DNA from 3 places in the Salinicoccus bachuensis genome. Region 1 is predicted to be linked to each of the others. Evidence: predicted binding sites of a transcription regulator. Region 1 holds the regulator's gene; each other region holds the start of a gene.
The links. Region 1 encodes Rex, which represses fermentation and respiration genes when NADH is low (regulators of the CRP and FNR family bind a similar motif). Its sites were predicted from a motif close to TTGTGAAATATTTCACAA; they were not measured.
Positions count from the first base shown of each region.

Region 2: the regulator Rex is predicted to act here: its motif matches at 2,501-2,518, upstream of RQP18_RS01895 (nitrate/nitrite transporter).
Region 3: the regulator Rex is predicted to act here: its motif matches at 6,195-6,212, upstream of RQP18_RS06375 (YwiC-like family protein).

Region 1 is NZ_CP138333.2:2,062,218-2,070,301, forward strand. Features, by position in the region: gene RQP18_RS10525 (M3 family oligoendopeptidase) at 1-987, shown strand, start outside; gene RQP18_RS10530 (LPXTG cell wall anchor domain-containing protein) at 1,022-2,251, opposite strand; gene RQP18_RS10535 (MurR/RpiR family transcriptional regulator) at 2,535-3,371, opposite strand; gene RQP18_RS10540 (glycoside hydrolase family 32 protein) at 3,486-4,961, opposite strand; gene tatC (twin-arginine translocase subunit TatC) at 4,974-5,735, opposite strand; gene RQP18_RS10550 (twin-arginine translocase TatA/TatE family subunit) at 5,786-6,022, opposite strand; gene RQP18_RS10555 (redox-sensing transcriptional repressor Rex) at 6,063-6,695, opposite strand; gene RQP18_RS10560 (ABC-F family ATP-binding cassette domain-containing protein) at 6,833-8,084, shown strand, end outside.
Region 2 is NZ_CP138333.2:356,572-364,655, reverse strand. Features, by position in the region: gene RQP18_RS01905 (MogA/MoaB family molybdenum cofactor biosynthesis protein) at 1-274, opposite strand, end outside; gene RQP18_RS01900 (ThiF family adenylyltransferase) at 285-1,310, opposite strand; gene RQP18_RS01895 (nitrate/nitrite transporter) at 1,297-2,475, opposite strand; gene RQP18_RS01890 (hemerythrin domain-containing protein) at 2,589-3,122, opposite strand; gene RQP18_RS01885 (response regulator transcription factor) at 3,138-3,788, opposite strand; gene RQP18_RS01880 (sensor histidine kinase) at 3,800-4,831, opposite strand; gene RQP18_RS01875 (GAF domain-containing protein) at 4,824-5,285, opposite strand; gene narI (respiratory nitrate reductase subunit gamma) at 5,317-5,991, opposite strand; gene narJ (nitrate reductase molybdenum cofactor assembly chaperone) at 5,984-6,562, opposite strand; gene narH (nitrate reductase subunit beta) at 6,555-8,084, opposite strand, start outside.
Region 3 is NZ_CP138333.2:1,275,516-1,283,599, forward strand. Features, by position in the region: gene fdhA (formaldehyde dehydrogenase, glutathione-independent) at 1-719, shown strand, start outside; gene RQP18_RS06340 (2OG-Fe dioxygenase family protein) at 768-1,532, opposite strand; gene RQP18_RS06345 (small multi-drug export protein) at 1,615-2,106, opposite strand; gene RQP18_RS06350 (GNAT family N-acetyltransferase) at 2,260-2,535, shown strand; gene RQP18_RS06355 (DNA topoisomerase III) at 2,619-4,802, shown strand; gene RQP18_RS06360 (hypothetical protein) at 4,817-5,065, shown strand; gene RQP18_RS06365 (TIGR04104 family putative zinc finger protein) at 5,248-5,562, shown strand; gene RQP18_RS06370 (alpha/beta fold hydrolase) at 5,613-6,161, shown strand; gene RQP18_RS06375 (YwiC-like family protein) at 6,318-7,007, shown strand; gene RQP18_RS06380 (cytidine deaminase family protein) at 7,088-7,486, shown strand; gene RQP18_RS06385 (carboxymuconolactone decarboxylase family protein) at 7,553-7,897, shown strand; gene aac(6') (aminoglycoside 6'-N-acetyltransferase) at 7,894-8,084, shown strand, end outside.

The sequences.
Region 1 (8,084 bases):
AGACGCCAGGTGGCGGAGCATGTCGTCCCGCTTGTTACAGAGCTCAAGGAAAGGCAGCGCAGAAGAATCGGCCTTTCCGAACTGAAATCGTACGATGAATCCTTTGATTTTGTAACCGGAAATGCGACACCAAAGGGCGATACGGAGGAAATCCTGAAAAATGGAGAGAAGATGTACAGGGAACTATCTCCGGAAACGGATGAATTCTATACGTTCATGAGGGAACGCGACCTTTTTGATGTCGAAGCGAAGAAGGGCAAGGAAGGCGGCGGATACTGCACATTCATTCCGGAGCATGCGTCACCGTTCATCTTCTCGAACTTCAACGGCACACTGGATGACGTCACAGTACTCACACATGAAGCGGGCCATGCATTCCAGAGCTATATGTCCCGGGGGTTCGAAGTGCCGGAATATCAGTTCCCAACCCTCGAAGCAGCTGAAATCCATTCCATGAGCATGGAGTATTTCACCTACCCCTGGATGGAACTTTTCTTCAAGGAAGACACGGACAAATTCAAATTCACCCATATGGCGGATAATATATCCTTCCTGCCTTATGGCGTCGCCATCGATGAATTCCAGCATATCGTCTATGAAAACCCGGAACTGACACCTGAAGAGAGGCGACAGGAATGGAAGAAGCTTGAAGACAAGTACCTGCCCCATCGGGATTATGATGACATAGAACCGCTTTCCAGCGGATCATTCTGGCACCGCCAGGGCCATGTCTTCGGTGTACCCTTCTATTACATCGACTACACACTCGCCCAGGTCTGTGCCCTGCAGTTCTGGAAGCGGGCAAATGAAGACTTCGAAGCGGCGTGGACCGACTATGTCCAGCTGTGCAAATTGGGCGGATCACTGCCATTCAATGCCCTGGCAAGGTCTGCAAACCTGACCTCACCATTCGAAGACGGCTGCCTCGAGTCCGTTGTCGGCGAAGTCAAAGACTACCTGAACTCAATAGATGACAGAGCACTATAGAAAAATCCCCATTCATTCGAATGGGGATTTCCTATTATTTGCATTTATGATTATTTGGCCTTCTTGTAATGAAGAGCAGTATGGCACCTGCAATCAGGAGCGTCGTACCATATAGGAAAGTATAATCCGTTTCGCCCGTATCAGGCAGTGACTTCCGATCTGTTGAAGCGATGACACCCTCTTCATTCTTGATTTCTTCCTCAATCTCGACGATATCCGATTCATCCACTTCATCTTCCGACATGATTTGGGATGCCATCAGACGATTGACCCTCTTATCAAGGAGGTTCAACTGTTCATCAGAAGCGCCTGGATTCAATGAGATGCCTTCCAGAATATTGCCGTAGTCATAACGGTAGTACTTCTGCCTATTTACATTTTCGGTTTCAGAAGCTTCCATGTCTGCTTCTGATTCTCCGGAGAGTGGCTGATCAGGCGAATATGCTTCAACTCCGCTCTCTTCGGCATCATACTCTGTGGCTGTATCACCTTCAGCAGCAGGTTCATCATGTTCGATTGCCGGCTCCTCTGTAGCAGGCTCTTCAGGCGATTCGCCTGTCACTTCCTCTTCCATCGGATTATCTGCCGGGCCTTCAGCTGTCGGCTCATTTGTCTCTTCGCCCGTAGGCGCTTCAACCGCCGGTTGCTGGGTCGACTCCTCAGATGGCTCTGCCACGGGTTCAGATGATGGCTCCTCTGATGGTTCTGTTGTCGGCGCTTCGGCTGAAGGTTCAGATGGCTCCTGATCCGTCGTCTCCTCAGTTGTCACTTCCTCCGTCTGCTCTGCCGTCGGTTCAAATGATGCCTCCTCTTCTGATACCACTTCTTCTGTAGGAACTTCTTCCGTCACTTCTTCGGAAGATTCTTCAGGGGGCGGTTCAGGGGTCTCTTCAGTGGTCTCCGGGTCCGGTTGTCCTGCAGGGTCTTCCACAGGCTCAAGAGTGCTGCTTTCCTCTTCGGCAGGCGCCGGCTCCTGGCTTTCATGTACAGGTGGTGTTTCATCGGTTTCTGCTTGGGTATTGTACTCTGCGATTGCCTGCTGCTGGACTTCCTGTTCAGTCGCATTCTCCGGCGATGATTCGACCAGCAGTTCCTGTTCTGTTCCTTCTTCTGTGATCTCTTCGATATCCTCTTCAACGGACACCGCTTCTTCTGTAGCCTCTTCGGTATTTTCTTCATTGGAAACTGCTTCTCCAGATGCCTCTGTACTTTCTTCCGTACTTGAAACTGCATCTGCTTCATCAGCTTTTATTACTGTATCCATATTATATGTGAATATTGTTGATGCGATCAAAAGGGATGCGATACTTGATTTCATCAGTTTTTCTCTCAAAATAATTCCCCCATCAGGCTTTGCCACCATTTAACGAATATCATCATTATATTGGAATGGGGAAGCAGTATCCACCTAATTTCCATCTTGTTACATAACCTTAATATAGCAGGAAAATTTGGAATGAATATTTCAGTAATGTTTCAAGAAGATATCTTTTATTGAGGGGCCGTTACTTATGTAAAAACCCCTTTCGTATTGAAAGGGGCATGGATCAGTGGGTGATGTCATATGTCTTGATGATCGTGTCGTAGGCAGAGGCGCCAAGTTCCCGGCAGATATAGAAGAATAGTACATCACAGATGACAAGCTGGGCGATGCGGCTCGTCATGTTCATGTATTGTATGTTCGTCTCTTCTTCAGTGATTTCTATCGCGATATCGGCATTCCTTTTTGCGATGGAAGCATGGTTCTGTGTCAGGATGACCGTTTTGACCCCGAGCTTCTTCGCCAGCTTCACGACTTCCACGATCTCCTTCGTCTTGCCTGAAAGAGTAATCAGGAAGAGCACATCATTTTCCGTCGCATTGGACAGCCGTGTCATGCACAGGTATTTGTCGGCGGTGAAGAAGGCGTTTATATTGACCCTATGTAACTTCTGTTCGAGCTCATTTCCAACATTCGCCGAATCCCCCACTCCGAATATGAAAGTATTGTCCGATTTGGCAAAAAGGTGTGCCGCCTCTTTCATCGCTTTCCGATTGACGATCTTTTCTGTGTTGTAGAGTGCCTGGATGGTATTTTTGAACACTTTGTCAAAAATATCCTTATGTGTATCCTGTTCAAGGTCGATGACCCTGGATATATTCTCCTTCTCCAGTGTATGGAGCTCCTTTGCAAGCTCCACCTTCAATTCCTTGATGCCTGCAAGGCCAATCCTTTTGGAAAACCTGACGATTGCCGCATCACTTGTATTGCTGTTTCTCGCGATGTCCTTGACCGGCATGTTGATCACTTTCGTGGGATTGTCCAGCATGAAGTTTGCAATGCGCTGCTCCACTGGTGTCATATATTCAAAACGTTTACGAATCTGGCTCAATACCGAAAACATGTCTTCCCTCTCCTCTCACCCTAACCTTGTGTAGATTAATAATAACAAAATAATCAATCAATTATAAGGAAAATTGAAATAAAATTATATTTAAATAATGAAATTAAGTTTGTTCTACTTATTTTCGATTACAGGATTGGGTGATAACTGTTTCAGACTATACCTGGTCATCCTGACATGGCAGCTGCCGATCTCCGTGGACACCTCCATGCCTGTCGCTTTGCGTGAAGGGAAGATGCGTGCCGTCATCACCGCTTCCCCGTCATTGGCAAAGACTTCGATGCTTGAGACATCGACGAATATTTGCAGCTTGGAGAGCGGCGCATCAAGTGCCACCTTCCTGTCTGTTCCATCCACATTTTCAGGCATTTCACCACTGAAGGCCGTATCAAGGATGAGCGTCCGCGTTGCGGAATTATAGATGAGGCTCGTCTGTTCCCGCCTGCTCACCCTCAGGTCGATATGAATACGGGTCGCATCGTTCTCAAGCATCTCCATGACGAGTTCGTAGCTGTCCCCGTAGAAATCCCTCATCTTTTTCGGGCGATGGTCGAAGTATCCCTCGGCGGTCATTTCCGCTTCTCTCAATTTTCTCAGACCCGCAGCCGGTTTCTGCCTCAGTTGCCCCTGTTCAACCGAAAGTTCACGGGGCAGCGTCAGACAGTGCGACCATGAATCATCGGTCGGGTAGCCGGTTTCCTTCATGCCCATCCAGCCGATCATCAGCCGTTCACCGTTGCCGTTGAGGGTTGTCTGGGGCGCATAGAAATCGAACCCATGATCGAGTTCATGAAAAGGCCCATGATTCATCGTCAATGAGTCATAATCCATTTCACCAATCGTGTACCCCGACTGGTAGATGTTCCAATAGCTGTTTCTGTACCTGTCGAGTCCCTGGGGACAGAACATGAATACATGATGGCCGTCCAGTTCAAAATGATCCGGAGACTCCCACATGAAGCCGAACTGGTCGAGATGTGTTTCCAACTCACCCCTGTACTGAAAATCGGCAGGCGTATCTCCGGCAAAGACGAGGACACGGCCATAGTCTTCCGATGTAGCGGCACCGAGCATCATGATATATCCGCCATTCCCATGCCAGACTTTGGGATCCTTCATCAGCCATCTGTATCCGGGTGGTGCACCCTTTATGACCGGCACGGTCCTGTCCGGGTGGAGGCCACCTGCTTCCATTTTAAACGTAGTGTACTGCTGGAACGCTGTATTCGAACGCACTTCCGTATGATAGAGGTGGATATTCCCTTCCATTACAAAAGCGGAGCCCGAATAGGCTCCGTCCGACAGCATCTTCACTATTCCCCTATTCTCAAAAGAAACGAGGTCGTTCGTAGTCACATGATACAGGCATCTGGTCCTTTTGTCTTCAAAGGGTGACCACTGGTAGAGGATATGATACGTACCATCGTGGTAAACGAAGCCGGCAATGGAATCCATGCTGCCCGCAATCGGCTGCACATGATACTTCTGCTTCCACTGATTTTCCTGTGTCCGTTCAATCCGTTCATTCAATGCTTCGCTGCCTCTTTCATCCAACGCTTTAAACGCTTCAGTGTTCGAATCGAATTTCACCCTGAATACCTCCTAGTCGGAATCCAAAGATTCTTCTATTGCCTTCTGTTCTGCCTTCAAGTGTCTGCGGTAGCCGATTTTGGAAATATAGATGCTGAATTCGTAAAGAATGATCATTGGTATTGTCAGCATGATATGCGTCATCAGGTCCGGGGGTGCAATCAGTGCTGCGACGATCAGCAGGATGAAGTAGGCATACTTCCTGTTTTTCCTGAGGAACATCGGCGTCAGCAGACCAAGCTGTGTCAAGAACAGCACCAGGATCGGCATCTGGAATATTGCACCGAATGGCAGGACTGTTCTGAACAGAAATCCGAAATATTGATTGATGCCGATGGTCGTTTCGATTCCCATCTCTTCCGAAAGGTCGAAAGTGAACTGGATGATGTAGGGCACAAGAACAAAGTAGCCGAAGGCCATCCCAATCAGCATGAGGATCATGACAATCGGAATGTAGCTCAATGTCAATTTCCTTTCATTGCCGTATAGTCCTGGCGCCACGAAGGCCCATAGCTGGTACATGATGACCGGCAGCACCACCACAAGACCGATTATGACGATCACAAGCAGATAGATCTTAAGCGGATCAGTAACCTGGAACGCATGCATCTGTATGGATTCCGCCCATGGCGCATTCTGCATCCGGTATATCAGGGGCTTGGACAGGAAAAATCCTACGATCAGTGCCCCGACAAAGAAATACATGACAATCAGCAGACGCTTTCTCAATTCTTCCAAGTGCTCGGTAAATTCTTTTTTTTCCGAGTCTTCCATCTTACTTTTCACCTCTTTAAAAAAAGGCGGCTTTCGCCACCTCCAAATCTTTATACTTTAGTTTCTTCAGCTTTTTCGACTTCAACTGCTTCAATCTTCTTCGGCTGTTTTTTCTTCTCGTACTCTTCTTCTTCCTCATCATCGTCTGTAGCGAGACCTTTTGTTGCGTCTTTAAATTCCTTTAAAGTGGAGCCCATTGCGCGTCCAAATTGAGGAAGCTTCTTGGGTCCGAATATAATCAATGCTACAACAGCGATTACTATCATACTTGTTGGTCCTACTGCCATAAGCGTCACCGGCATTAACATTTCGAGCATAATACCCCTCCTAGATATGTTTCATATAAAAGAATAGCGCCTGCAATTCAACACTCAAATCTATATTGTGTACATAGATTCCATCAGTTACGTCCAATCTGATTGGTGTGAAGTTCAGTATACCTTTGATGCCCGCATCTACAAGCCGTTCAGCCATGTCCTGGCTGACCTCTGCCGGCAAGGTAAGTATCGCAACGTCTATGTTATGTCTACTGACCATATCCTCAAGTTCATCTGGATGATATACTAATGTATCATTGATGGATGTGCCAACAATTTCATCATTGCTGTCAAAGGCAGCAACTATGTTCATTCTATCATTTATGTTGCTGAATTTGTAGTTTAATAATGCACTGCCCAGATTACCTGCACCAATGATTGCTACGTTCCTTACTTCGTTCCCCTGGATGTGTTCCATGAAGAAGTTCAGAAGGCTTTTGACGTTGTATCCATAACCTTTTCTACCGAGTTCACCAAAATAGGAGAAGTCTCGCCTTATAGTGGCAGAATCAATATCCAATGCCTCACTGATTTCTCTGGATGAGACTCTATCCACACTGGATTTTTCAGCGTTCTTAAAAAATCTATAGTATAAAGGGAGACGTTTCATAGTTGCATTTGGGATTTTCTTTTTACTGTTCAAATGTCCCACACCTCGTTTATTACACTCTGTTGGTACATTATAGCATATCTCAATTTTCATAGTGTAGTCAATGTCATTTAATTTCATCGTTTTTTTAATTTATTTATTGTAGACTTGAAGAAAGTGAGGTAATCAATATGATAGTAATGCAATTGGGAAATGTAAAGAAATCATTCGGTACAGATATGATTTTTGAAAATATAAATCTGGAAATAAAAAAAGGGGAAACCGTCGGCATTGTTGGGAAAAATGGTGCCGGAAAGACGACACTCATGAAGATAATGGCGGGGGAACTCGGGCTTGATGAAGGTCAGGTCACTACGCCGAAAGGCATCTCCATAGGCTACCTGACCCAGCAGATGACACTGGAATCCTCCCAGACCGTCCGGGATGAAATGATGCGTCCATTCTCCCACCTGCTCGATCTCCAGGAGGAGATGCAGAAAGTGACGACCTGGCTGGCAGAACATGATTATGACGACCCTGCCTATAGCGATCAGATGGACCGGTACGACACGCTGCAGAATTCATTCGAGTCCCAGGGGGGATACACGATCGATGCCCAGATCAAGACGGTCACAACCGGGCTGAGTTTCACAATCGATGACCTCGACCGCAATGTCGATGAATTCTCTGGCGGACAGAAAACACGTCTTGCCCTCGGCCAGATGCTCCTGTCGAAACCCGACCTGCTCCTTCTTGACGAACCGACCAACCACCTGGACATGGACACCGTGGCATGGCTCGAACAGTATTTGAACAGTTTTACAGGTGCCATCGCAATCATCAGCCACGACCGGTACTTCCTGGATCGGACGGTCGACAAAATCTTTGAAGTGGAAATGTACAGGGGTACCCTCTACCACTCCAACTATACGAAATACGTCCAGGAAAAAGAGAAGAACTACAGTCTTCGGATGAAAGCTTACGAGCATCAGCAGAAGGAGATCAAACAGCTTGAAACGTTTGTCGAGAAGAATATAGCACGGGCCTCGACAAGCAACATGGCAAAAAGCCGCCGCAAGAAGCTTGAGCAGATGGACCGGATGGATACACCGCAGATCGACAGAAAAAGTGCGCGCTTCTCTTTCGATATAAAAAGGGAAAGTGGAAACGACGTCCTCCGGATCAATAACCTCGACATCGGCTATGAGGAGACGCTGAACAGCGGCATCACCCTGAATGTAGACAAAGGAGACCGCCTGGCGGTCATCGGGCCGAATGGTATAGGAAAATCCACCCTCGTCAAAACCATTGCGAAGGAATTGCCACGGCATGCCGGAGAAATCATCTATGGTACGAACGTCTCCATCGGCTACTACGATCAGAAACAGGCCGAATTCACTTCCAGCAGGAATGTCCTTGAAGAACTGTGGCATGAGTATCCGA
Region 2 (8,084 bases), 910 kb from region 1:
GCGCCTCGATCGTGACATCCCGGCGGGCGATGCCCGTGCCCCCGGTCGTAATGATCGCATCCAGCCCGCGGTCCACCATATGCTGGATGGCCTCGGTGATTTCCCCCGCATCATCCTTTACAATCCTGTAATCCGACTCCCCGAGGACAGTGTTCAGCTGCTCCAGATGATGCATGACCTGGCGTCCGCCCTTGTCAGTATCCTTCGTCCGCGTATCACTGATTGTGATGACGCCCACCGTAATATCCCGATCAATTCTGCCGACGATGCTCATAAGTATCCTCCTAGCCAAACAGTTGATTGACGAGTGTTTTCGCCTTGTTCATTTCATCCAGTCCATGAATCAGCAGCCGTCCGTTCTTGAAGCATACGAAACGGTAGCCATCATAATGGAATTCCCTGAAGTACGGCGTGCGGTTCACATCCGTACCAAGGTGGTCCAACGCATGGTCCACCGCCGCTTCCGTAATGCGGTCATCCATCACCTGGACCGTATCCCTCCCGCACAGGCGCATCGCCACGTCGGCCTTCATGTCGAGGGCCGGATAGGCGGGGGCTTCCCCGCACGTATCACAATGCGCCTCTTTCATGCCGTCGATGCGGTATTTCATATGCTCCATATCCCACACGTTTCCGATGCGCATGTAATAGGGTGCTTCGTACTGCCCGGTCAGTATCTTCAGGGCAGTGGTGACCTGCTCGGCCACAGCCATCTGGACAGCCGGTGCAATGATGCCCGCTGTGTCACATGTCAATGTGGTGGTCGGCAGGACCGGAACGAGACAGCGGTAGCACGGTGTTGCGCCAGGTACAAAACCGCAGCTGCTGTAGGATGCTTCCACACATGCGGCATACACCCATGGCTTGCCGTACTTGTAGGCCACATCATTGATCAGAAGGCGCGTATCGAAATTGTCGGTGCCGTCCAAAAGCAGGTCCGCCTCTTCGGCGAGGCTCTCGAGAAGCGGCCCGTCGCAATGTGCGATGTGGGCATCGATTTCAAGATTCGGCCGTATTTCCAGCAGCCGTTCCCTGGCCGCGATCACTTTCGGCTTCTTTTCATCCGCATCACTTTCTGTGTACAGCGTCTGGCGCTGCAGATTGGAATGTTCCACATAATCCCGATCGATCAGTATGAGTTTTCCTATCCCTGCACGCGCCAGCAATTCGCTTGAAAGAGAACCAAGCGCCCCCGTCCCGACGATGAGTACCGTCCGGGACGCGATGAGGCGCTGTCCTTCCAATCCTATTCTGTTATAAAGTATCTGTCTGGAATAGCGTTCCATATTATCACTCTCATACCAGTTCATTTTTCTTAAGAGTACTATTCATGTAGAACATTGTAAACAGGGCGATGACACAGAAGACGGACAGGAGTATGAACCCCAGGGCGTAGCTTCCCGTCATGCTGTGCGTCTGATCGATGACGATCGGCGGGAAGAAGCCGCCCAGCCCGCCCATCATGGCCACAAAGCCATTGCTGATGCCCGCCTGTTTCGAGAAGTATGTCGGAACGAATTTGAATACGAGTCCGTTCCCGATTCCTGCGCATACCGCAGCCAGCAGACAGCCGGCTGTAAACAGGAAGATGAAGTTATACGTAAATGCCAGCAGCAGACCGGATAGGGTCAGCCCGATGAATGTGATGATCAGGGCATGCAGTGCATTGAACTTGTCCCCGATCAGTCCACCGACAGGCCTGAGCAGTGTGGCTATGACGATGAATACCGCCGTCCTGACGCCGGCGTCGAGCGTTGTCAGTCCAAACAGTGCCTCGTCTGTAAGGAATCCCGGCAGGAAGAGACCAAAGGCCACAAATGCGCCAAATGTGATGAAGTACCACAGGTTGAAGAAGTAGAACTTATAGTCCCTGATGACTTCATTGAACTGTTTCCCGAGTGGCAGATTGACCTTCTTCTCCTGCTTGTCTCCAAATATGAACTGCAGGATGGCGAAGAGTGCCAGTACGACGAGATATGTCTGCACTGCCGCCTGCCAGCCACCGAAGGCGAGGGCCAGTGCGGGTGCACCGAAGCTCGTCACCGCAGTACCGATGTTGCCCATGCCGTATACACCGTTGACGAAGCCATGCTTCTCTTTCGGATAGTATTTGGGAAGACTTGTCACGCCGATGCTGAATGTCGCACCACCGATGCCGAGGAATACGGCTGCTATCATCAGATCCATCGGTGTGGATGCAACGCTCAGATAGAATACGGGAATCAGCAGGAATATGAAACTGAACAGGAATACGATGCGTGCTCCTATCTTATTGGCAAATATGCCGAAAGGTATACGCAATATGGACCCCAGTATCACCGGCAGTGCAACGATAAGCGCCTGCTGTTCGGCAGCTTCCGGTATATCCTCTACAATTTCCGGGAATAGTGGAGCCAGCAGTGTCCATACCATGAATCCAGCCAGCAGGCTGAATGTCTGGAGGACCAGCTGTCTTTTGCCCATGTTTTCATTCATACGGACCAACCTCACTTACTTTAGATTGTGATTTATTTTACAAATGTATTATATAATCTGGATGGCAATCTCTGTAAGAAGGGAAAACCCTATATTTGAGGTGCAGCCCCCCATCATTCAGTAATCAGTGTGTTGACCTGCTCCAGAAGCACTTCCTCGTCGACTGCTTTAAGCACTTTGTCGGCCATTGTAAACAGGACAGACTCCTCTTTTACCATATGTACCATCAGCACCTCGTATGCTTCCATGACATCCTTGACCATTTCGTTCATGCTCTCGAGCGACATCTCATTCATGTCATGCATGGAATGATGGAAGAAGTGCTGGATATAGGCATCGATTTCCTGATGCTCCTCTTCTATTGAAAGGATCGGCCCCTGTTCCAGGCCGATATAGGCGCCGAGCATCGGAAAGAAGTACTGCTCCTCCTTCGCCTGGTGGCGTTTCAGGGGTTTTTCGAATGCAGTGAGCTTCTCCCTCAAGTCCTTTATGACCATCAGGCCTTCCAGACGGCTTTTGACATCATCGTGTTCAAACTTGAGCACCAGTTGGAACCAGTCATTCATCAGATACTTCAAATACCTGTGTTCGTTCTCCAATACACGCAATGCTTTCACTTTAAATTGAAACTGTTCCTGCTCTACCATTACATTCACCTACATTCAGAAATCTATCAGTTTTTTCTTCATGGCGTATTCTACAAGTTCAGGACGTGTGGACAGGCCGAGTTTCTCCATGATCCTCGCCTTGTGCGCCTCCACCGTCTTCACGGAAACAAACAGCATTTCGGCAATATCCTTGTTGCCATACCCTTTGGCGACAAGCGGCAGAATCTCAAGCTCCCGCTTGGTGAGGACGCTGAAGGGTTCACCCAATTTTCCAGGGACTTCTTCATCGTTGAGGAGCTTTTCCATATTCTCGTCCATGAGCACCGGATCGATGTACCTGTCCCCGTCATGCACCGCCCTGATCGCCCTGATCAGCTCCTCATCCGGTGAGTTCTTCAGAATATATCCTTTTGCCCCACTCTTGAAAGTATGCGTAATGTATTCCTCATCATCATACATCGTCAAAATGAGTATCTTTAAATCAGGAAATGCATCGTGGATGCGACTGGCAGCAAAAAGGCCGGATTCTCCTGGAGGCATGCTGAGATCCATCAGGAGCACATCCGGCCCGAGTTCTTTCACCTTGTCAAAAGCCTGCCTGCCGTCAGCTGCTGTGCCGACCACTTCCATATCCGGCTGATAGTTGATCAGCATGCTGAAGCCTGTACGGACAACTGCATGGTCATCAGCAATGACAATTTTCATGCTATCTCCTCCTAAACTGGAATGGAACCGAACACCCTGGTACCTTTGCCGGGTGCGCTGTCCACACTGACAGTACCGCCAACACTGCTGGCCCGCTCCGACATGCCGAAGAGGCCGAGGCCCGTACCGACCGGTGTATCCCCAGTACGGAAGCCCAGACCGGAGTCTTCTATTTCGAAACTGATGTGATGGTCCATGCCGCTGTCGACTTCCTCGAGCCTGACATCGACCATATCCACCTCGGCGTATTTGGCAGCGTTGAATATCGCTTCCTGGATGATGCGGTAAAGGACCGTCTCCACTTCCGGATTGAAGCGTTTCTGCCTGATGTCGAGTTCGCAGTTCACAGTGATGCCGTACTGCTTTTCAATCCATTTGAAATGTGTCTTGAGGGCCGCTTCTATCCCGAGATCATCGAGGCTCGCCGGGCGCAGCTCCACCGAAATGTTCCTGACATAGTCCAGCAGCCGGCTCAGGGATTCCTCCGACTTCATCATCTTCTCGTTGAGCTCACCACGGTCCTCGATATACTTGAACAGCCTCATCTCCAGAAGCACATTGAGCAGCTCCTGGGTGACGCCATCATGAAGGTCTCTCGATATCCGCTTCCGTTCCCCTTCCTGCGCATGGATGATGCGCTGCGTCAGCCTTTTCTGGTGCTCGATCTCCTGCGTTTTCAGCTGCTCAGCCAATGGGTTCAGGGTGAATACACTGATGTCGTTTTCCGGATCGATGCGCTGGAAGTTGGCGATGAAAGGCACGACATCCCCTTCCCTCGTCCGCATATAGACCTGGAAGGACACCTTTTCGTCGACATGCAGATAACAATTGTTGCACTCCACACGTCCCCCGCTTGCATACATGCCCTGGCAATGCGTGCAGATATGCTGGAACTGGCTCTTGTCATAATTGGTGTCGTCCAGGGTGGCCGCTGCATGGGCATTCATATATACGATTTCACCATCGTTATTGACGAACAGTATCATTTCTTTTGACTGGTGGAACATTGCCTCGAGCAAAGTGACCAGACTGGAATTATTCATTAACCATCAGCTCTTTCAGTATTTGTTGTCTGAGGGTCGTTTCAACATGATGCTTGATCTTTTCATACTCCGTTTCTGTAAACGCCCTTTCCCTTCTGTTACCCATCAGCAGAATGCCTATAACCTCTTCGTCGTCGTTCCATATGGGCATAGCCACAAAGCTTTTCAGCTGCTCCATCCTGAGTATGGGATAGCGGAAAAGGCTGGTCGCTATTTCCGTATCTGCAATATCTTCTATAATCATGGATTTGCCGGTCTTCATCACAGCACCCGGCACCCCTTTGCCGCTGGGAAGCGCTATTTTCTTCCACCGGGTGTTCGTGCTGCCGATGTTGTATTTCCATTTGACCATATATTGGCCGCGTCTGTTTTTGACATCCGTCAGTGCCACTATATCGAAACCGAACATTTCCTTCATGTCCATCAGGACAGATTCAATTTTCTCTACCATCATACTATTCCCCCATCCAAGGAGATCCCCTCTGCTATCTGTTCTTACGGTAGACGACATAGCTTCTGCCCACATAGTTGAAAGGCAGGCTCCATGCATGAACGAGACGTGTCGCAGGCCATAATGCAAAAATCAGGAATCCAGTTATTACATGTATTTTAAAGGTCAATGGCACATCTGTCATCAGATTCGCATCTGGTGAAAAGATCAGCAGCCCCCGCAGCCATACTGAAATTGAGGCACGGTAGTCGAAATCGGTGACGACCGCGTTTGTTACGAGCGTGGCATACACACCGATGAATGTGATGAACAGCAGGAGGAAGTTGACCATGATATCAGATGCTGAACTCAGCCTCCGTACCGACCTCTTGGTGATGCGGCGGAAAGTGAGGATGATCATGCCGAGGAGCATCACGATGCCGAAGAACCCTCCAACATAGACAGCTCCGATATGATACAGGTGCTCGGTCACACCGATGGCTTCCAGCCAGCGTGCAGGAATCAGCAGGCCGACCAGATGGCCGAAGAAGACAGGGATGACGGAAAAGTGGAACAGGATGCTCCCGATCATCAGTTGCTTCTTCTCGATGAACTCGCTTGATTTGGCGGTCCATCCAAATTGGTCAATTCTATATCGCCAGATGTGGCCGACCACAAAAACCGCTACACACAGGTATGGGAAGATCACCCATAGAAATTGGTCAATCATTTTCCACGCCCTCTTTCTCCGACACTTCCACACACGCCTTGAATGTTTCCCGCAGCCCTTTGATCAGGTTGAAATATGGGCTCTTATTCTTCTCAAGTGCCTGGATGATGTGGTAGGTGCCATCTTCAAGTACCATGATGAGCAGTGCCATGCTCTCTTTCGCCCGGTCGTCCCCACGCCAGTCTGCGGCATAGAGGAACTCGAGCATCAATGGAAGATAGTCGCTCAGCTCATTGTCCGGCATCTTCAGACCGAACATTTCATACAGCACTTTGAGCTTGGCGAGCATCTGCCCGCGCTCTTTCTGATCTTCGAATTTGAAGTACGTCATATACAGATTCGTGTGCTTGTCGAAGTCGAATGTCTGCGTATAGACCTGCTGGATGTCATCCAGTCCTATTTCATGCATATCCTCCCAATACTGCTGAACATAGGGATAGGCGGGATGACTTTCCCAGAAAGCCCCCTCGAATTCCCGTGGATGAAAATCCAGTTTTTCAGGATATGTGAGCTGGTTTGCAAAGAAACCGAATGATTCCTTGTAGTCATATAATTTTTCGAGATTAATCACGCCATATTCCCCCGTAGAAGTTCTCTTCATAGACTTCCTTACCAGATTTCGCTACTGATGCCTGCGCAAGGGACGGTCCACATCCGTCACAGTCCGATCCGCCGAAGCCGAAACCGCTGCTGCCCTGCGAACGGTATGGATCTGCATACTGCTCCCTGTGGGAACTCGGTATGACGAAGCGGTCTTCATACTTGGCGATCGCCAGCAGGCGGTACAGAGATTTTGTTACATTGGCATTCATGCCGACACGTTCCAGCCTTGTTTCATCAAAATCCTTGCCGCTTGAGATGGCCCTCATATACTGCCTCATCATGGCCATTTTCTGGAGCGCACCTTTGACAGGCTCCACATCTCCGGCAGTCAGCATGTTCGCCAGATACTGGAGTGGGATCCTCATCTCCTCAATCGCCGGGAAAATGGCGTCCGGATTCTTGATGGAGTCTTTGCCTTCGAAGTAGTTCATAATCGGGCTGAGCGGCGGGCAGTACCAGACCATCGGCATTGTACGGTATTCAGGGTGGAGCGGGAATGCAAGCTTGTATTCCACTGCCAGTTTGTATACCGGCGAACTCTGGGCCGCTTCGATCCAGTCTGCGGAGATGCCGTCACGTTCCGCCTGTTCGATTACTTCAGGATCATTCGGGTCGAGGAAGAGGTCGAGCTGTGCTTCGTACAGCGCCTGGTCGTCTTCGACGGATGCCGCTTCAAGTACACGGTCCGCATCATAGAGCATGACGCCCAGATAGCGCATTCTGCCTGTACATGTCTCTGAACATACAGTCGGCAGCCCTGCTTCTACACGCGGATAGCAGAACGTACATTTTTCAGCCTTGTTCGTCTTCCAGTTGAAGTACACCTTCTTGTAGGGGCAGCCGGTCATGCAGTAGCGCCAGCCGCGGCATGCTTCCTGGTCGACGAGTACGATACCATCCTCATCACGCTTGTACATCGCACCGGATGGACAGCTTGCCACACAACTTGGATTCAGGCAGTGTTCACAGAGTCGTGGCAGGTACATCATGAATGTCTGTTCGAAGTTGAATTTGATCTCCTCTTCGATCTTTTCGATGTTCGGGTCCTTTGGTCCCGTGATGTGGCCGCCAGCGAGGTCATCCTCCCAGTTCGGTCCCCATTCAAGGTCCATCTTTTCTCCGGAAACAACGGAGTGCGCCTTCGCTACAGGACTGTGTTCACCCTCCTCTTTCGTAATCAGGTCGTGATAGTTGTATGTCCAAGGCTCATAGTACTCTTTCATTTCAGGCATGTCCGGGTTGTAGAAGATCTTCCCGAGGGCAATCTTTGAAAGTTTCGTGCCACTTTTGAGTTCCAGACGGCCGTTCTTGAGCTTCCAGCCGCCTTTATAATGTTCCTGGTCCTCCCAGCGTTTTGGATAGCCGATCCCCGGTTTCGTCTCCACGTTATTGAACCACATGTATTCTGCACCCGGTCGGTTCGTCCATGTACTCTTGCACGTTACACTGCACGTATGGCATCCGATACACTTGTCCAGATTCATCACCAT
Region 3 (8,084 bases), 790 kb from region 1:
TGGCAATGGATAAGGTGCTGGATCTGACGATGCTTTCCGATATTTTCCCGACAGGCTATCATGGTGCCTATTCAGCAGGCGTCAAGACAGGTTCCACGGTATATATCGCGGGAGCCGGCCCGGTCGGCCTCGCTGCAGCACACTCGGCACAGCTTCTTGGCGCATCCCGCGTCATCGTCGGTGATCTCCAGGATGAACGCCTCAAACAGGCGGAAAGCTTCGGTTGTGAGACGGTCAACGTCTCCAAGCATGACCGGTTGAATGAACAGATTGAAAATCTGCTTGGAGTGGACGAAGTCGATTGTGCCGTCGATGCAGTCGGTTTTGAGGCATCAGGGCATGGTGCTGATGGTGGCGAGCAGCCTGCGGCTGTACTCAACAGCATCATGGATGTCACGACAGCCGGCGGTAAGCTCGGTATCCCAGGCCTCTATGTAACCGAGGACCCAGGCGCATCAGACAAGGAAGCACAGCAGGGCACCCTGAAAGTGCGTCTCGGCCTCGGCTGGGCAAAAGCACATACATTCGTTACAGGACAGACACCTGCAATGAAATACAACCGTGACCTGATGAAAGCCATCCTGTCCGGCCGTGCAGATATTGCGAAAGCGGTCAATGCCACGGTCATCAGCCTGGACGAGGCACCAGGTGGATACCAGGACTTCGACAAGGGTGCAGCGAAGAAATTCGTCATCGACCCACATGGTTCATTGAAGTAACCCATAAATACGAGAAAGCCCAGGACATAAGTGCCCTGGGCTTTCTTTCTATTCATCCATATCCGCAACGACTGTCAGCTGATAGTCGATCAGTATGACGGATCTGACACCTGGTGTGTCGTCTTCGCCTTTTTCGACCGGGCTGACGTAGTGGCTGACTTTGGAATCGTAGACGCCGTAGGATTCAAGGGGCTTTGTGATTTCGAAGATTTCGTGGAGGTCGCCTTCATCTGCTTCCTCCGGTTGTCTGCCCCTGACCTCAGGTATGCCTATGGCATTCGTTCCCCCTTCGACATTGCTGCGTTCCACCAGATGGGCAAATGTGAATGGTTCTCCATCCTGGTGCAGGCAGTCCGGAGATGATACGGCCCGATCCTCATCCGATTCGACCATCAGTTTGACGAAGTGTACGCCGACATGAATCGGCATGATCTGATCTTCCTCTTTCCAGAATGTTTCGCGGTAGTTCGCCATGATGATTTCCTGGAGCAGACGGTTGTTCTGGATGGATGGTCCGATGGAATGGAATTCCCTGTAGGAACCTGCATGTTCAGGGTTGAACTTTCCCTGGAAGTAGGCTGAAAATTCTTCACCATCCCTTTGCATGGTCGGCAGCCATTCGATGGTGCCGGATGTGGGGAGGACGAGTGCACGGGAGTATCTACGGTAGCGGTTTGCTTCCGGAGCATAATCATCTATGGGCAGATCTTCAAAGTAGTCGAGTATCTCTTTGTAGTCCGCTTCAATGCCTTCATAGTCTAGGCTTGTCATAAGATCATATTTTGCATATCCATTTTTCTGCAAGTTATTCATTCATATCTATCCTTATCCGTTAGTTTTTGACATTGAATATATTAACATGAACCATAATTTTATGACAATTTGATATATGCTTCTAGTCACTTATGAAACGGTTGAGGAACTGACGATCTTCGAGGTTCATGAAGTCCACTCCGAACAGTACAAGTATGGAGAGGCCGAGCGTCCAGGCGATGACACTCAACGTCACCCACCAGAATGTGGCCTTCTGGCTGCCGCCCAGTATGACCGCCATCAGTGCCGTGAAGTGGCTGCCGACGAAGAAGGGACCGATGAAGGCGAGGCCCGGCAGTCCGTATTTTTTCCAGATGGCTTCGGCACGCTGCGATTTACGATCCTTAGTATTGCCTTTCCTTTCCTGTCGCGCAAGGTACCATCTCTTGATGCGATCCATCAGGACAATGATCAGAAGCAGCGTGACAAGGTTGCCGAGAATGCCGATGATGAGGGTCATGGTGAAATTCATTCCGCCGAGAATCCCGACCGGCACGACGACGAAGGCTTCGAACAACGGAATAGCGGATAATACGAAGACGATGATGTAGGCAATGATCAGTGATGTGTTCATTGGATACCTCCAGAGCTGAATTCTATTTTAAAACAGTTTAACACAGAACGCACCACCATGGCTTTCATCACCTCCGCAGCGGTCCGGATGTTTCAAAAGACTGAAAACGTCTATTAAAGATATAGAGAGCAAGAACAGATGGGAGGAAGACTGATGGACATTAAAAAAGGTGAAAATATGTTCTTTGTCGGGGAGGATGAAGTCAACCCCGAAGCTGAAATCATATTCAGTGTGGACGATGACGGTGACTATGTAGTGGAAAGTACAAGGGTGGATGACAGCCTGAGTGGTGAGGGCGTCGGCACCCGGCTGGTCGAAACGATGGTCGAGTTTGCCGGTCAGGAGGACAGGAAGATCGACCCGAAATGCCCCTTCACACGGAAGGTCATGGAAGACGATGCTGAAATGAAAAAACTGATCAAAAACTAATTTTCTGCCGGGGATGAATATTCCCTGGCTTTTTCTGTATAATGGGGAATTATAGTTCTGTGATTTTGAAAGGATGAAGTAAATTGGCTAAAAGTGTAGTACTCGCCGAAAAACCTTCTGTGGCCAGGGATATTGCGAAAGTATTGAATTGCCACAGGAAAGGGAACGGATTCATTGAAGGCGATAAATACATAGTGACATGGGCACTCGGGCATCTTGTGACGCTCGCCGACCCTGAAAGCTATGACAATAAATATAAGACATGGAACCTGGAGGATCTGCCCATGCTGCCGGATCCGCTCAGGTTGACGGTAATCAAGAAGGCCGGCGGCCAGTTCAATGCGGTCAAATCCCAACTGGTCCGCAAGGATGTAGACAGGATCATCATCGCAACGGATGCTGGAAGGGAAGGGGAGCTTGTTGCGCGCTGGATCATCAAGAAGGCGAAAGTGAACAAGCCTATCGAACGCCTGTGGATTTCATCTGTAACGGATAAAGCAATCAGGGAGGGCTTTGAGAACCTCAAGCCCGGGAAGAACTATGAGAACCTCTACGAGGCGGCAGTCGCCCGGTCGGAAGCGGATTGGTATATCGGATTGAACGCCTCCCGTGCATTGACGACCAAGTTCAATGCACAGCTCAACTGTGGGCGCGTGCAGACGCCGACCCTTGCGATGATCGAGAGCAGGGAAGAGGAGATACGGAATTTCAAGCCGAAGACATACTACGGCATTGAAGCGAATACAGACAAATTGAAGATGACATGGCAGGATCAGAAAGGCAACAGCCGAGGCTTCGACAAGGAACGGGTCGATGCTCTCACAAACAAAGTGGACGGCAGCCCGCTGACGGTCGATTCGGTGGAAAGCAAGCCGAAGAAGACATTCGCTCCGGGCCTGTATGACCTGACTGAACTTCAGAGGGATGCCAACAAGCAGCTCGGATTCTCGGCGAAAGAGACGCTGAATGTGCTCCAGGGGCTCTACGAGCGCCATAAGGTCGTCACCTATCCGAGGACGGATTCAAGGTACCTGTCAAAAGATATCGTGCCGACCTTGCCGGAGCGGCTGAAGGCATGTGGCATCGGGGAATACCGTGCCATAGCGACACGCATCCTGAGAGGGAAGATACAGGCAAACAAGTCCTTCGTCGACGACAGCAAGGTCAGCGACCATCATGCAATCATCCCGACGGAGAACCATGTCCATCCATCCGATTTCAACGAGCGGGAGCGCAGGCTCTATGACCTGATCGTCAAAAGGTTCCTCGCTGTCCTCCTGCCGCCGCATGAATTTGAACAGGTGACGGTGAAGGCGACAGCCGCCGGCGAGACGTTCATCGCCAAAGGCAGGACCATTCTGAAGGAAGGCTGGAAAGCGGCCTATTCCAATAACTTTGATGAAGAGGAGACGGATGACGTCAAAGATCAGCAGCTTCCGAAGCTCGAAAAGGGCGAAGCACTCCAGGTGCACCGAGTGACCCAGACTTCCGGCCAGACGAAGGCACCCGCACGCTTCACGGAAGCGACGCTGCTGTCCGCCATGGAGAACCCGGCAAAGTACATGGAAGTCCAGGACAAAAAGTTGAAATCGATTCTCGACTCGACCGGTGGGCTCGGTACTGTCGCTACACGGGCGGATATCATCGACAAGCTGTTCAATTCATTCCTGATAGAAAAGAATGGACAGTCCATCAAGATCACTTCAAAAGGCAGGCAGCTGCTGGACCTCGTGCCTGATGCGCTCAGGTCGCCTGCGACCACAGCGATTTGGGAACAGAAGCTCGAGGGTATCGCCAAGGGTCAGCTGAAGAAGGAGGACTTCATCAAGGAAATGAAGTTCCATACGCAGGCGATTACGCAGGAAATCAAAGAGAGCGACAAGAAGTTCAAGCACGATAACATATCCGGCAAGTCCTGCCCCGACTGCGGCAAGCCATTGCTCGAAGTTAACGGCAAGAAGGGCAAGATGCTCGTCTGCCAGGATAGGGAATGCGGCCACCGCAAGAACGTCGCCCGCATCACCAACGCCCGCTGCCCGAAATGCAAGAAGAAGATGACGCTGAGCGGCGAAGGCGAAGGCCAGATCTTCACATGCAAATGCGGCCACAGGGAAAAACTGTCCGCCTTCGAAGCGAGACGGAAGAAGGAAGGCCGCGGCAAGGTCGACAAGCGTACCGTCCGCAAGTATATGAAAGAGCAGGAGGACGAGGCACCGATTAACAATGCACTCGCCGAACAGCTTAAAGCACTGAATCTGGACAAGTAGAGAGGGTGGATTCCATGAAGCATTATACTGTTGCAGTGATTAGTTTCTCAGTGATATTCTATCTCACGATGATTATAGCGAATATGGTGATGGCTACCGTCCTGCCCTCAGGGACAGAAGATGGCTGGGAAGCCGCCGCCCAGCATTCCGACCAGATTGTTGTTCAAGGCAGTGTTTACACACTCCCCCTCGTCGTTGCAGCAGTCATCGCTTTTGGAGCGGGCTATCTCATTTTCAAAAGGTTTACAGACAGAATACGCTAGTCAGCAAATCCATCTGATATTTACAAACAGGTGGATTTGTATTTTGAAGTATCCTGTGGCATAATACCCCTCAAGGTTGAGATGAACATTAAAAACTGATGAAACACCTCATGACAGAGCATTAAATGGAAGCTTATACAGAAGATGAGAATCCATGCATCTGAATAATAAGGAGAGGTATTTTGACACGTTGTAAAAGCTGTGGAGACAATTGGAACGTAAGGGCAACACTCAAGCGATATACAACATCCGCGCCGGGCATGGCATGTCCATATTGTGGAGAGACTCAGTATCTTTCACAAAAATATAGGGAAAGAAGCATGTTCATTACACTTCTCATCCCACTGCCCATACTCATACAGGCATTTTTCGATGTCCATCTGGAGGGTATGATCGTTCTCTTCGTCAGTGCATTCCTCCTGGTCATCATGTTTCATTTATTTGCATTGGAAGTGGAGGCAGAAGAGGAGGACTGGAGGAACAGATTCTACTATTAAACCCGGTTTCATGACTTGCTGTAGCGGCGGACAGGAGAGGATGTAAACCCATGAAATACAAAATTGTGTTCATACACAGTGCAGGACCACAAGGTAGATATGAGGGAAGCACCGGCCTGATCCATTATATGAAAGAGCAGTTGGGCAGTACACACGAGATCTTTACGCCCGACATGCCGCTGCCAAATAATCCAAAATATGCAGAGTGGAAAGAGGTTCTGGACCTTCATCTTGATAGTATGGACGAGGTCATATTAGTTGGGCATTCCATGGGAGGATCCACGCTTCTTAAATATCTTTCGGAAGAGGAAGTGGAAACTGATATCAAGGCACTGTTCATCGTTGCGGCTCCGATATGGGGCCTTGAGGAAGACTGGCAAAAGGCGGACTTTCATCTTGAGCAAGGGTTTGAGGAAAACTTGGGGCACATCAGACATATCGCCCTATTCCATAGTGAAAAGGATGGAATTGTACCGAAGAAACATTTCGACTGCTACCATAAGTTGATTAAACCTGATGAACAAAGAATTATAGAAAGTGACTCCCATCTTTTTGAAGAAGGATTACCTGAGTTGGTTGAAAGCATAAAAAATATATAAAACCTGGCCACTTCATCGAAGTGGCCTTTTATCATGTTTATTTATTCACAAAAATGTTATTTTCTGATCCTCACCGCAATATGGCCCCGTAATATAATGGGGGCAAGAGGTGAGACGATGAAATTCAAAAAACAGAATCAACATGGAGCATGAGCAATGGTGTTCATGCCATTGATTATCGGTATGGTGGCCGGAGGGTTCCATCCGGCGCAGCTTTTCTATATGGCAGGCTGGCTGCTGATTTTCTTCATGGCAGACCATGTACTGTTCTTCATCAAGAAACAGCGGAAAAGGGAGTATGGCTACCTTAAGGCGGCGGCATTGTTTTTTGCACTGTCGGCTGCCCTGTTCATCTATCCGTTGATGGTGGACTACCGCATATTCTTCTTTTTCCTCATGATGCTCCCGTTCGGTGCAGTGAACGCATACTTTGCCTCAAACAAAAATGAACGGAACATCTTCAATGACATTTCCGCCATCACGATCTTTGCGCTCGCAGGGGGCGGCATCGCCTTCCTCAATCTGCATGCGCTGTCGTGGCCGGTATTTTTCGTCCTCATCATCAGCATCCTGTTCTTTACGAGTACGGCACTTTTTGTGAAGACGATGATCCGGGAGAAGAAGAATCCGAAATACAAGATTGCGTCATATGCCTATCATTCGATTGTATTCATCATCATGCTCAGCGCACACTGGATACTCGCCATCGCATTCCTGCTGAGCCTGATCCGGGCGGTTGCACTCTACGGACGGGGCTGGAAAATGAAGCAGATCGGCATTCTGGAGATTGTCCATGCAGTTTGGATGACGGCATTGGTCTCCATCCATATCACCAACTTCATGTAATTCCGAGCATGGGAACCGGATGGTGCCCATGCTTTTTTGCTATAATGTGGGTGAGTCGACTATATGAAGAGGGTGGGGCTATGAATATGGATGATCTTTATGATATTGCGAAACAGAAATTGAACACGCAGACGACGAGCAGGGAAGGCAGGATGGGACATGTCGCGGCGGCACTTATGACTGTAGATGGTAATATCTACACAGGTGTGGCGCTCGATCTGCCGTCTTCCATCGGCTTCTGTGCAGAGCATTCGGCGATAGCCGCCATGGTTACCGAGGGAGAGTATGACATTGCCAGGATCATAGCCGTCCATGAGGACGGGGCAGTGCTTCCGCCCTGCGGCAGATGCCGTGAACTGATCAATCAGGTCGGGGAGGACAACTATGGCTGTGAAATCGGCCTGGATGGACGGACTGTCCGGCTGGAGAAGCTGCTGCCGGAGAGGTGGGACGAAAAGTATCTCCAGTCGGATGTTTAGGCAGACATTTCCTGGATTGCTATAGTAGTATATGAAGAGTACTTATTGTTGGAAAGGTGATAGGATATGACACATTTCAATGAAATCAATACCGTTGCCCAGGGCAACACGAAACGGCTGCAGAAAACTATTCCAGACACGATGAAAAGTTTCAAGGACCTCCAGGATGCGGCCTACAAGTCCGGTGCGCTGGATAAGAAGACGAAGGAATTTGCCGCTCTGTCCTTCGCCATCGCAGACAAATGTGAAGGATGCATCGGCAATCACGTGAACAAGCTGATCAAACTCGGTGCTACACGCGAGGAGATTGCTGAAATTGCAGGGGTGGCCATCGTCATGGGCGGCGGCCCGGGCAGTGTATATGGCGGCAAAGCCCTACAGGCATATGATGATGCCACAGAAGACAGATGATCAGACAGGCAGAAAGGGGTGACAAGGAGGAACTTCTCCATCTCGCACTCAAATTGTGGCCGGAGAGTGACCGTACTGAACTCAAAAACGAATTCGACATGTTCATTGCCAGTGATGATAATGCCGTCTTTATTGTCCAGGTGAACAGTGAAACAGCGGGCTTTGCCCACTGCAGTCTGCGCCATGA